Regions from separate parts of the Dactylosporangium maewongense genome, predicted to be linked through region 1. Evidence: riboswitches for the same ligand, from Rfam matches in the RefSeq annotation. Region 1 holds a riboswitch; each other region holds the start of a gene.
What was found. Region 1 has a riboswitch for cyclic di-AMP ahead of ABD332_RS39145 (C40 family peptidase). Riboswitches for the same ligand answer to the same signal wherever they lie in the genome.

Region 1 (3,577 bases):
AGGGCCTGAGCGTTGGAGCGGGTGAAGGGAATCGAACCCTCACTGTCAGCTTGGGAAGCTGATGTTCTGCCATTGAACTACACCCGCGAGCGACGCCTACTGTACCGAATCCGCGGCCGCCGTGCACGGACCATTCCGGCGGGCTTTGGGAAGTCGGGGTAAGCGGTCGCGCCAGAGGGTCTTGGTGGAGGTGAGGGGGGAGTCGCGTTGGACGATCATCGCTACCTCGATGGTGAGGGCGTAGAGCTTCCAGTCCACGCGTTGCGCGGCTCGCATCTGGAGGGCCAGGGAGGCCACGACCAGGGGATCCATGACGGGGGCGGCGCGGCCTGAGAGGTACGCCTCGTCGGAGGTGTCCTCGGCGGGGAAGCTGTGCAGCGCATAGCGGCCGTCGCGGTCGAGGTCGTGGCGCTTCGGGGAGGGGAGGATGAAGCAGTAGAGGCCTTCGTCGGTGATGACGGGCATCACGGGGTGGACGCGGGGACCTCCGTCGGGGCGGATGGTGGCCAGGTAGCCCATGCCGGGGCCGTACTGGCAGATCAGGGTGCGGATGGCCGTCGCCAGCAAAGGCTCGGCCGCGGAGAATTCAGCCCACGTCGCCATGCCTCCAATTTACTCGTACACGTGTACGAAAAGTGTGTGATTCCACGAATGAAGGACAATGACCCTGTGGGTGATGCGAGCGGCGAGCTGATCGACCTGCTGAGGAAGTTCAACCTCGAGGCCGACCGGTTCCTGGAGGTGTTCACCCGCCGGCACGGGCTGCACCGCACGGACATGAACGCCGTGGCGTACATCTGGCGGGCGACGGAGGAGCAGCAGCCGCTGACGCCCGGGGAGCTGGCCAGGACGCTGCGGCTGAGCCCGGCGGCGACGACCGCGTTGCTGGACCGGTTGGAGAAGGCCGGGCACGTCGAGCGGCGGCACGACATGGAGGACCGGCGTCGCGTACACCTCGTGATGCAGCCGCCGGCGAAGGCCTTGGCGCAGGAGTTCTTCGCGCCGCTCGGGCAACACATCCGGGAGGCGCTCGCGGAGTTCGACGAGCACGATCTGGAAGCCACGAAGCGGGTCATCGAGGCAGTCCGAGGGGCCACCGCGAAAGCCACGAACCAAACCACATAGGGTCAGGACGTGCTGCTCTCCGACCGTGACCTGACCAAAGAGCTCGCCGACGGCCAGTTGCGGCTCGAGCCGTTCGACAAGGACCTGGTTCAGCCGTCGAGCATCGACGTGCGGCTCGACCGGTGGTTCAGGGTGTTCAACAACCACCTGTACACCCACATCGACCCGGCGATCCAGCAGGACGACCTCACCGCGATGGTGGAGGTCGACGACGGCCAGCCGTTCGTGCTGCACCCCGGGGAGTTCGTGCTCGCCTCGACGCTGGAGGTGATCAGCCTCGGCGATCAGCTCGCGGGCCGGCTGGAGGGCAAGTCGAGCCTGGGGCGGCTCGGGCTGCTGACGCACTCGACCGCGGGGTTCATCGACCCGGGGTTCTCCGGGCACGTGACGCTCGAGCTGTCCAACGTGGCCAATCTGCCGATCATGCTCTGGCCGGGGATGAAGATCGGGCAGCTGTGCATCTTCCGGCTGTCCTCGCCGTCGGAGCACCCATACGGGTCCGCGGTATACGGCTCCCGGTACCAGGGCCAGCGCGGCCCGACGGCGAGCCGCTCCCACCAGAACTGGCGGACCTGGCCGACGACGTGAACGCCGGCGGCCAGGTCCCGAAGCCCTAAGCCACTCTGCCGTACCCGGAGATCGGTGCGGTGTCGATCTTCTTCATGCGGACCACGTCGCCGGTGGTCGGGGCGTGGACCATCCAGCCGCCGCCGACGTACATCCCCATGTGGTGCATGTCGCTGTAGAAGAAGACCAGGTCGCCGGCCTTGAGGTCGGCTCTGCTGACGCGCTTGGTGTCCGAGTACTGCCACTTGGTGTAGTGCCGCAGCGTGTGGCCGGCCTGCTTCCAGGCGTAGAGCGTGAGGCCCGAGCAGTCGAAGGTGTTGGGGCCCTCGGCCGCCCACACGTACTTCTTGCCGATCTGCTGGCAGGCGACCTGCGCGGCCTTCGCGGCGTCGCCGCCGGAGTATTCGACGGGGCAGGCGACGGGGCGCAGCTCGCCGGTCGCGCCACTGGAGCCATACGCCTTCGTGCGCATGTCGTTGAGCGTCTTGATCTCGGCGTTGATGGTGGTTTCCTTCGTCGCCATCTCCGCCTCGGCGGCCTTCTGCTTGGCGATCAGCTCGTCGAGCGGCTTCTTCTGGTCGTCGAGGACCTTCTTGCTGTCCATGACGTCCTTGATGCCCTCGGCCTCGTCCTTGGCCAGCATGTTCAGCATGACGAGCTGCTCGGCGAAGGTGTCCGGCGAGCCGGTCGTCATCAGCGCGTTGAAGCTGGAGACCCGCCCGGTCTTGTACTGCAGGACCGAGAACGCACTCACCCGCAGCAGCGCGTTGTCGACCTGCGCCTGCAGCGGGTCGATCTGGCTCTTCAACTGCGCCTGCTTCGCCAGGTTGGCCTTCAGCTCGCCCTTGAGCTGGTTGTGCTGCTCGATGATGGGCTCGACTTCATTCCACTTCTTGTCGATCTGCGCTTCGAGCTCGGCGGGCGTCGGGTCGGCGTGAGCGAGTCCGGTGACTCCGACGACGAGCGAGAGACAGCCGAGCGTGGCAACGAGGAGCCGAACCAGACGGTTGGGCCGCATCGAGGGGGCACTCCTTCTTCCAGCCGCCTACCGGGTTAGCTGACGGGTTCGGACGGGAAGGTCGTCCTACCGCAGATCGCGGATTCACCCCGATGACGCAGGTGGGTCCCCGGTTCAAAAATCGACTCGGCGGTGCCGTCTGGCGCACCCGTGGTGGGCGCGGACATCCATCCGACCGGAATTTACGGTATGGCGAGTGACCCAGAGGAGCAAGCGGGTGTCCGATTTAACCGAAAAGTCAGGGCGCCCGAGTGATGAACACATCATCAATTGCACCGGCGAACTGGTCGTTGTTCGCACTGGTTCCCTTACCGCCAATACAGAGTGGATCCGCGTTCACTATGGACAGTGACGGAGGAATGGCCGCCCGACCCCTGGGTTGACCGTCCACGGCCACCGTGAGCAGGGCGTCACTGCGCGAACACTCGATCCGGTGCCATCGCCCGTCAGCCACGCTAAGCGATGCGAGGGCTACGTAAATAGTAGATCCACCCACGCCGACAATCACGCAACTGGGGCGCCCCGCGGCGCCGTCCACCTGCAACTTGAACTGACTGTCACCGACCGAGAACCCTTTTTGCAGAACATTGGCGCCTTTGGAAGTCTCATTGGGCGCGACGAGCACGCTCGCGCCATACGAGAACGCTTCCTGGCCCGGATTGAGGAATTCAGCGGGGCCGCTCTGCAGGATGGCGCGTGCGCAACTCTCCGCACCGTAGTGCTCACACGGCTGGGGAAATCGCACCGCGAGTCCGCCGTTGTGCGGCACGGTCGACAGCTGGCCGCCGGCCCTGCGGACCCGCAGCGGGAGCCGGCCCGCGCCGTCCAGCACCGGTCCCGTGATCCCGCTGTCGAAGCTGTACCGCA
Region 2 (3,846 bases), on a different contig from region 1:
CCGGATGCTCGCGCAGCCACGCGTCCAGGCGCTGCGGGACGTACTCGAGGAACAGCACCACGCTCGCCGACGCCGCCGCGAGCGCCTCCAGGCGCCGCCGCACCGCCGTCGAACCGTCCCAGTACGCGACGGCCCGGTCGATGTCCTGGTGCTCCTCGGCGGGCGGCGGCGCGCCCGGCAGCACGCGCCAGTGGTAGAGCAGCGGGAACGCCTCGGTCCTGCCGTCCAGCACCCAGCTCGTCGTCATGGTGTTCGCCGCGAGCTCCCGCCACGCGCCGAAGCCGCCGCCGCCGTGCGCGACGACGCTGTAGTGGCAGGACGTCGGCAGGTCGAACAGGTTCGCCGTCGAACGCACGTGCCGCGGGAGCCGCTCCAGGTCGGTCAGCGCGAGCCGCTTCGCGAAGACCGGCGTGCCGGCGACGTCCACCAGGGCCGAGGCGCCGCCGACGCCGACGCCGAGCGCCTGGGCGTTGTCGACGAGCTTGGCGAGCCTGGCGTCGCTGAGCAGGGCCAGCTCCGTGGAGACCGCGCAGAACCTGCTCAGCCGGGACATGGCGGCAGCCTAGCCCGTGCGCGGCGCCGCCGGGGGCGGGTGGCGCTCCGTACGATGCGCGCATGGGCAACGACGGCACAGAGGGACGCTCCTACCGCAAGGCCGCGGTGCGGCGGGCGGAGATCCTGTCCCAGGCCATCGCGCTGTTCGCGGAGCGGGGCGTGGACGCGTCGTTGCGCGCGATCGGTGCGGCGATCGGGGTCTCGCACGCGGCGCTGCGGTACTACTTCTCGTCGCGCGACGAGCTGCTGGTCGAGGTGTACCGGGCGCACGAGCAGGTCGAACACGGCGACGCGCCGCAGGACGGGGTGTCGGCGGTCCGGCTGATGGAGCGCAGCGCCGAGCGCAACCGCACGATCCCTGGCCTGGTCGAGCTCTACGCCACGCTGACCACGGACGCCCTGCAGGCGGGGCAGCACCCGCTCACCCACGAGTTCGTGCGGGACCGTTTCCGGCTGCTGCGCTCGCACCTCGCCGAGCGGGTCCGCACCGGCCAGCGCGCCGGCGCGATCGCCGCGGACATCGATCCCGACGACGCGGCGTCGCTGGTCATCGCGGCGTCCGACGGGCTGCAGCTGCAGTGGCTCCTCGATCCCGAGGCGGTGGACGTACGGCGCGCGCTGGCCCTGCTCGAGCGGCTGCTCCCCTCGTCGCCGGCGGACGGGCCCGGAGCCGCTTGACCCCAGATTCTTCCATTGGAAGAATCACGCCGAGCCGCTGCCCCGCAGCGCGGAGCGGAGGCACGCAGACATGGTCCTTCCCGAGCAGGTCGAGCCGGCGGATCCGGCGCTCGACAAGCCCACGGCGCACGCGTCGGCGCTGCGGCTGACCCTCGCGTCGCCGCTCTACCGGGGCGCCACGCTCGCGGTGTTCCTGTCGGCGCTCGGCTTCTCGGCCGCCGCCCCGCAGATCGCGACGTTCCTGGTCAACGACCTGCACGCCTCGCTCACCGCGGCGGGGCTGTTCTACCTGACGAACCTGGCCGCGCCCGTGGCCGGATTCCTGGTCGGCCGGCGGTCCGACCGCACCGGGCGCCGTCTCGGGCTGTTCCGCGTCTGCGCCGCCGCCGGGTTCGTGGGCTGGATCGGCATCGCGTACTCGACCGAGCTGTGGATGCCCTACGTCATCAGCGCCGTCGTCGGCGGGTTCGGCGGCGCCGCGACGTCGCAGCTCTTCGCCGCCGTCCACGACGAGCTCAAGGCGCACCCCGGCCCGAACAACGACGGGGTGGTCGCCGTCGTGCGGATGGCCCTGACCGGCGGCTGGGTCGTCGGCCCGGTGGCCGGGTCGTTCCTGGCGGCGCAGACGTCGCTGCGCACCATGCTGGTCGCCACGGCGGTCTGCACGCTCGCCCAGATCGTGCCGCTCGGCGCGCTCCGGACAGCACCGGCGGCACCGGCCGGACCCGGCGACGCGCCGGGGGCCGGCCACCGCGGCCCCGGCCTGCGGGCGATGCTGCCGCTGCTGGCGTTCACCGGCCTCTACGTCCTCGTGTACGCCGGCGAGCCCGTCAAGTACGCGTACCTCCCGCTGTACATGAACGACCAGCTGCACTTCCCGGCCGGCCTCAGCGGCGCGGTCATCGGCATCCAGCCGCTGGTCGAGATCGTGCTGATGCCCGTCGCCGTGGTCGTGGCCCGCCGGACCGGCATGATGGAGCTGATGGTCCTCGGCGCCGGGTTCGGCGTGGCCGCCAACGTCTGCTTCGCCGTCACCGGCAACGCCGCCGGTCTGTTCGCCGGGCAGATCCTCATGGGCGGCGTGTGGGGCGTCTTCGCCACGCTCGGCATCATCGTCGCCCAGCGGCTCCTGCCGACCGCCGTCGCCACCGCGTCCGCGATCTTCATGAGCTCCACCGCGCTCGCCTCCGCCCTCGGCGGTGCGGCCGGCGGCACCGGCGCCGCCGCCATCGGGCTCCCGCGGGTGTTCCTCATCCCGGCCGCCCTCGCCCTGCTGGCCGTCGCCGGCCTGGCCGTCATGGCCCGCTCCACCGACCGCCACCGGTGACGAGCCGGGCAGGTCAGTCTTGTGTCTACGTTAAGTGTGGCTTAGATCGAGCGCCGGCAGTGTGGTCCGGCGTTACGTTTGGGCCGGCCTGCCGGACATCGCCCGCCCCGCCGGGGTGGCCGGGCAGCCACCGCCGAGTTGTCGGTCGCGCGGGCACGATGCGTGCGGCCGGTGAGCCGGGGAACCAATCGGGGCTTCCCCATGGGGTGAATCCGCGCCCGCCACACCGGGGCGCGGTAGGGCGCGCCTTCTTCTCGCCCGAATCCGTCAGCTAACCCGGTAGGCGGTCAGCGAAGAAGGACTGTGCCGTGTTCAACGGACGTACGACGCTCCGCGCCTCGGTCGTCGCGCTGGCGGTGGCGGCAATGATCGCCCCGGCCTGCGCCGCGCAGGCGGACCCGACGCCGCAGGAGCTCCAGGCCCAGATCGACAAGGGCAACCAAGAGGTCGAGCACGTCGTCGAGCTGTACAACAAGGTCAACGGCGACCTGGAGACCACCCAGGCGGCGATCACGAAGCTCCGGGCCGACATGGCGCCGCTGCAGGCGACCATGGCGACGGCGCAGGACAACGCCTCGGCGCTCGCGGTCAACGCGTACAAGACCGGGGGCGACCTCGGCACCCTGTCGCTGATGCTGGGGGCGACGTCGACCGACACGCTCACCGCCCGCGTCGGCACCCTCCAGCAGATCTCGCACAGCCAGCAGCGGGACCTGGCGGCGTACACGGCGGCGAAGGGCGCGCTCGACACCGAGCAGCGGCGCCTGGACGAGACCCTCGCCGCGCAGAGCCAGCAGAAGACGGAGCTGGAGACCCGCCGCAAGAAGATCGAGGGTGACATCGCCCGCCTCGACGCGCTGCAGGCCAAGGCCGAGGCGGCCGCCGCGGCGGCGAAGGTCAAGACCACCACCCCGCCCCCGGCGACGACCCCGGCCAAGCCGCCGGCCGTGTCCGGCAACGCCGGCAAGGCCGTCAACTACGCCTGGGCGCAGCTCGGCAAGAAGTACGTGTGGGGCGCGGCCGGACCGAACACGTTCGACTGCTCGGGCCTGACCATGATGGCGTGGAAGGCGGCCGGCGTGACGCTGCCGCACAACGCCGCGCAGCAGTGGTCGAAGGTCCGCCACATCTCCCGCAGCCAGCTCGCCCCCGGCGACCTGGTGTTCTACAACGGCCTCGGGCACGTGGGCATCTACATCGGCAACAACCAGATCATCCACGCCCCGAACAGCCGCACGGTCGTCAAGGTCGCTCCCGTCGACATCGACACGCTGTACGGCTACGGC
Region 3 (3,846 bases), on a different contig from region 1:
CAGCGATCTCGGCCTGCTGTGTCTTCACGATACGGCCGGCGAGAGCCTTGGCGTCCGGGTTGGTTCCATGGGTCAGCTCCGCCTGGGCCATCGTGACCGCTCCCTGGTGGTGAACGATCATCATCTGGAGAAACAGCTTGTCGAAGTCGGTGCCGGTCGCCGCCTTGAGCTTTGCCATGTCTGCGCTCGACATCATGCCCGGCATCGTCGGCATCCCGCTGGGCATCATCCCGCTCGGCATCATCCCGCTCGGCATCATCCCGCTCGGCATCATCCCGCTTGGCATCATGCCGTTCGGCGATGCTCCATGCGGCATCATGTTGCTCGGCATGCAATGCATCTCGGGACAGCTCGGCATCGTGGTCGGCTGGCCCCAGGCGACCAGCCAGCCCTTCATTGTCGCGATCTCCGCCTTCTGCCCGGTACTGATCTTGGCGGCGAGTTGTTTGACGTCCGGATCAGTCGCCTTCGTCTCGGCGAGGGCGGCCATCTCCACGGCTTGCTCGTGATGCGGGATCATCATCCGGACGAACACCGCGTCGACGTTGTTGAAGGTGGGGTTGACGCTGACGCTGACGCTGCCGTTGTTCGGTGCCGTAGGACTACCGCCACCGCTTGCGGTGTCACTGCAAGCGGTGAGCGCGACGGTGACAGTGAGGGCGACGCCCACCAGCACGGCGCTGCCTCGGGTGTAATGCCTCATGGCGCACAGACTCTTTCGACTCGGTGTGGTGAGCTGCATCGCCCTGAGCGGCTACCCCTGTGATGCGGTCATACCGAACGCGGGCGTCATCGCCCGGACGGCGTGACCTCGGCGCTGCAATCCGTTCCACAGCCGGACTCGACGCAATCCCACACTCCCGGGCATCCACGGCATGCTTCCCGAACCGGGTGGCGTTATGCGAGCTCCACACCACCGACCAGGAACTCACCCGGCAGCCTGACCGGTCGCCGCTTCAGTGCGGGTCGATGGCTGAGCATGCCCATCGCCGCCCCGCCCGGCAACGCGCCGCGCAGACTGCCACCGGACACCCACATCGTGACCACGAACAGGACGCTGGACGCCAGGACTGAGCCCACGACGGCCGGCCACCACGACGCCGCCCTGCCACCGTCAGTTGATCGGCGATGCCGGGAATCAATACGAGTAGCCGCGCGAGGAGATCCAGTCGGCCAGCTTGGGAGTGCTCAGCCAGTAGGTGCCGTCCCCGCTCGGGTCGGCCGGGTCGGCGATCTTCACCGTCCCGCCGCCGTCACGGTATCCGACGACCGTCAGGTAGTGACCGCCTTCGTAGGCGTGCACGGCACCGGCGGTGTCGGTCACGTGTCCGGCGATGTTTGCCACGATTGCCCGTCCGCCGCCGACCGTGGTCAGCACGTCGGTCTGAAGCTGCGCGGCCTGCGCGGGCGTTGCCGGGTAGACCGGGATCTCTCTGGTCTGGTACAGCGTGCGGCCGTGCCCGAGCACCTGGTTGAGTACGCGGGTGGTGTCGAGGGCCGAGTTCGTCCCGTTGGTGGTGGTGCCCAGCATGGCCGCGGCCTCGTCCTGACTGACGGCGTGGCCGGCTGCCGTGAGCGCGATCCGGGTGGCCGCCGGCCCGCAGAAGTAGTAGTTCGGCTGCAGCTGGAACTGGTACTTGAGGAGCATCGTCGTCGGCGCGGACGGCGCCGCCCCGTCGGCCTTCGGTGGTTTCGTGGTCAGCGCCGCGCCCGCCGCTGCGGTGCGCCCAGACGGCGGATCGCCGAGCTGGCTGAGCACGATGCCGGCCACGGCCGCCGCGGCGAGCATCACGCACATGGTCACCGCCATCCGCGGCCGGCGGATATCCCCGGCGCGGTGGGACTGCGGCTGTACGGATTCAAGGTTCACAACGAGTCTCCAGTAGCCCGGAGCAGGGCGATCGATACGGGCATGACGTGCGACGACACGCGATGCACAGCCATCGGGCAGCAAGAAGTGACGTGCGCGGCGCGAACGCGCAGCGCACAGGCCAGCTCGCCACCTCAGCAGCCGGACGGATGGCGCACAGGCCACGGGCCTGCGGCTCCCTGCCGCACTGCGTCAGTAGCCGCTGCAAACGGAGCGGCCGGCACCTACGCGACTGTGACCACCCGCAGCGTGACAGCAGGCGGCACTAGCGTCCTGTTGACGCCGCTCGGCGCGCGGACGAGCAGGCACGCGCCCTGCGAGGACCTCGGCGATGGGGGTAACGGCTGTGCACAGACACTTCTCCTTACGCGTCCGCCTACCGGGTCAGCTGACGGATTCGGGCGCGAAGGTCGCCCTACCACAGGCCGTCGGCCCGCGGATTCACCCCAGACATGCGGTGGGTCCCCGGCTCGTGCGTGCACGACTCAGCGAGCCTGCCCGGCGTCACCTGCTGTGAGCATGAACCGGACCAAGCGACCCATGACGTTACGCAAGGGGCACTGCCATGGCAAGGCCCGCTAGTGCTGTGTCCACGAACGTTGGCCGGGATTTTCTGTCGTACCCCTGTGCTTGAGTGTTCGTATGCCTCGCCGTCGTGATCCTGCTGCTGCCCGGGTGGTGCACCGCACCTGCCGGGTCGGGTTGCGGGTCACGCGTGGTCAGAGGGAGCGGTGTTTCGGGCTGCTGCGCTCGGCCGGCGACGTGTGGGCGTGTGTGCTGGAGGTCAACCACTGGCGGTGGCGGCATCAGGCGCCGCCGGTGGTGTCGTATCAGGCACTGTGCCGGGAGCTGTCCACGGCCGGTCCAGGCACCTTCGGTGACCTGGACACGACCGGGGCCCGGTCGGTGCTACGCCGGTACTCCGACGCCTGGTTCACGGCGGCGAAACGCCGCAAGGCCGGTGACCTGTCCGCACGGTTCCCGCGCAAGCGGCGCGGTCTGCTGCCGGTCCGCTACTACCACGGCACGTTCACCTTGGACGGGCGGCGACTGCGGCTACCGACCGCGAAGGGTGCGGCGCCGTTGTGGCTGCGCCTGGACCGGGCGGTGCCGTACCCGGTCGAGCAGGTCCGGTCCGTGGCCCTGCTGGCCGAGGGCGGGCGGTTGTGGGTCGAGGTCACCGCCGAGGTTCCCGTCACCGTGTATCCGGCCGACGCAGGTCCGGACCCGGCTCGGGTCGCTGGCGTCGACCTCGGTGTCATCCACCCCTACGCGGTTGCTGGCGCTGACGGGCACGGGCTGCTCGTTTCCGCACGCGCGGTCCGCGCCGAGCACCGTATGCATCTCTCCGACACCAGGCACCGCCGCCGGGCGACCGCCGCCCGGGCCCCGAAACCCGGGCAGCGCGGGTCACGGCGGTGGCGCAAGACCTGTCGCCGTGCCCGCCTCGTCGAGGGCCGGCACCGGCGCCGGGTCCGGCAGGCGCAGCATGAGGCGGCGAAGACCGTGATCGGCTGGGCGGTGCAGCGGCGGGTCGGGACCCTGACCGTCGGCGACCCCCGCGGCGTGCTCAACCTCCCCGCAGGGCGCCGGCACCACCTGCGGCTACGCCAGTGGCAGATCGGCCGCGCCATCGCAGTGCTGCGGGACAAGGCCGAACTCGCCGGCATCACCGTCCACCTCGTCGACGAACGCGGCACCTCATCAACCTGCCCCACCTGCCGCAAGAAGATCACCAAACCGGCCGGGCGGACCATGACCTGCCGGCACTGCAACCTCACCGGGCACCGCGACCTGTTCGCGGCCGCCACCATCGCCACCCGCACCCCCAACCACCCGGGCGGGAACCCCACGGGCGGCGGCACCAGCACCCCAGCAGCAGTAGTGCTGCCGCAGGTGCTTACGCACCGTCGAGCAGGACGACACCTCCCCGGTGCCGGACTGTCCCGGCGTGACCCACGCCGACCCCCACCACG

Region 2: linked by a shared signal. The riboswitch ahead of ABD332_RS36865 (C40 family peptidase) and the one ahead of ABD332_RS39145 (C40 family peptidase) in region 1 are both predicted to bind cyclic di-AMP.
Region 3: linked by a shared signal. The riboswitch ahead of ABD332_RS47935 (C39 family peptidase) and the one ahead of ABD332_RS39145 (C40 family peptidase) in region 1 are both predicted to bind cyclic di-AMP.

The regions. Positions count from the first base shown of each region.
Region 1 covers NZ_BAAAQD010000019.1:103,443-107,019, forward strand. The annotation lists tRNA gene ABD332_RS39125 (tRNA-Gly) at 14-87, opposite strand; gene ABD332_RS39130 (pyridoxamine 5'-phosphate oxidase family protein) at 97-603, opposite strand; gene ABD332_RS39135 (MarR family winged helix-turn-helix transcriptional regulator) at 670-1,125, shown strand; gene dcd (dCTP deaminase) at 1,135-1,713, shown strand; gene ABD332_RS39145 (C40 family peptidase) at 1,739-2,710, opposite strand; cyclic di-AMP (ydaO/yuaA leader) riboswitch at 2,720-2,852, opposite strand; gene ABD332_RS39150 (LamG-like jellyroll fold domain-containing protein) at 2,949-3,577, opposite strand, start outside.
Region 2 covers NZ_BAAAQD010000017.1:170,341-174,186, reverse strand. The annotation lists gene ABD332_RS36880 (protein kinase family protein) at 1-553, opposite strand, end outside; gene ABD332_RS36875 (TetR/AcrR family transcriptional regulator) at 616-1,233, shown strand; gene ABD332_RS36870 (MFS transporter) at 1,304-2,560, shown strand; cyclic di-AMP (ydaO/yuaA leader) riboswitch at 2,682-2,861, shown strand; gene ABD332_RS36865 (C40 family peptidase) at 2,869-3,846, shown strand, end outside.
Region 3 covers NZ_BAAAQD010000029.1:14,555-18,400, reverse strand. The annotation lists gene ABD332_RS47945 (DUF305 domain-containing protein) at 1-703, opposite strand, end outside; gene ABD332_RS47940 (hypothetical protein) at 898-1,080, opposite strand; gene ABD332_RS47935 (C39 family peptidase) at 1,139-1,789, opposite strand; cyclic di-AMP (ydaO/yuaA leader) riboswitch at 2,229-2,371, opposite strand; gene ABD332_RS47930 (RNA-guided endonuclease InsQ/TnpB family protein) at 2,513-3,846, shown strand, end outside.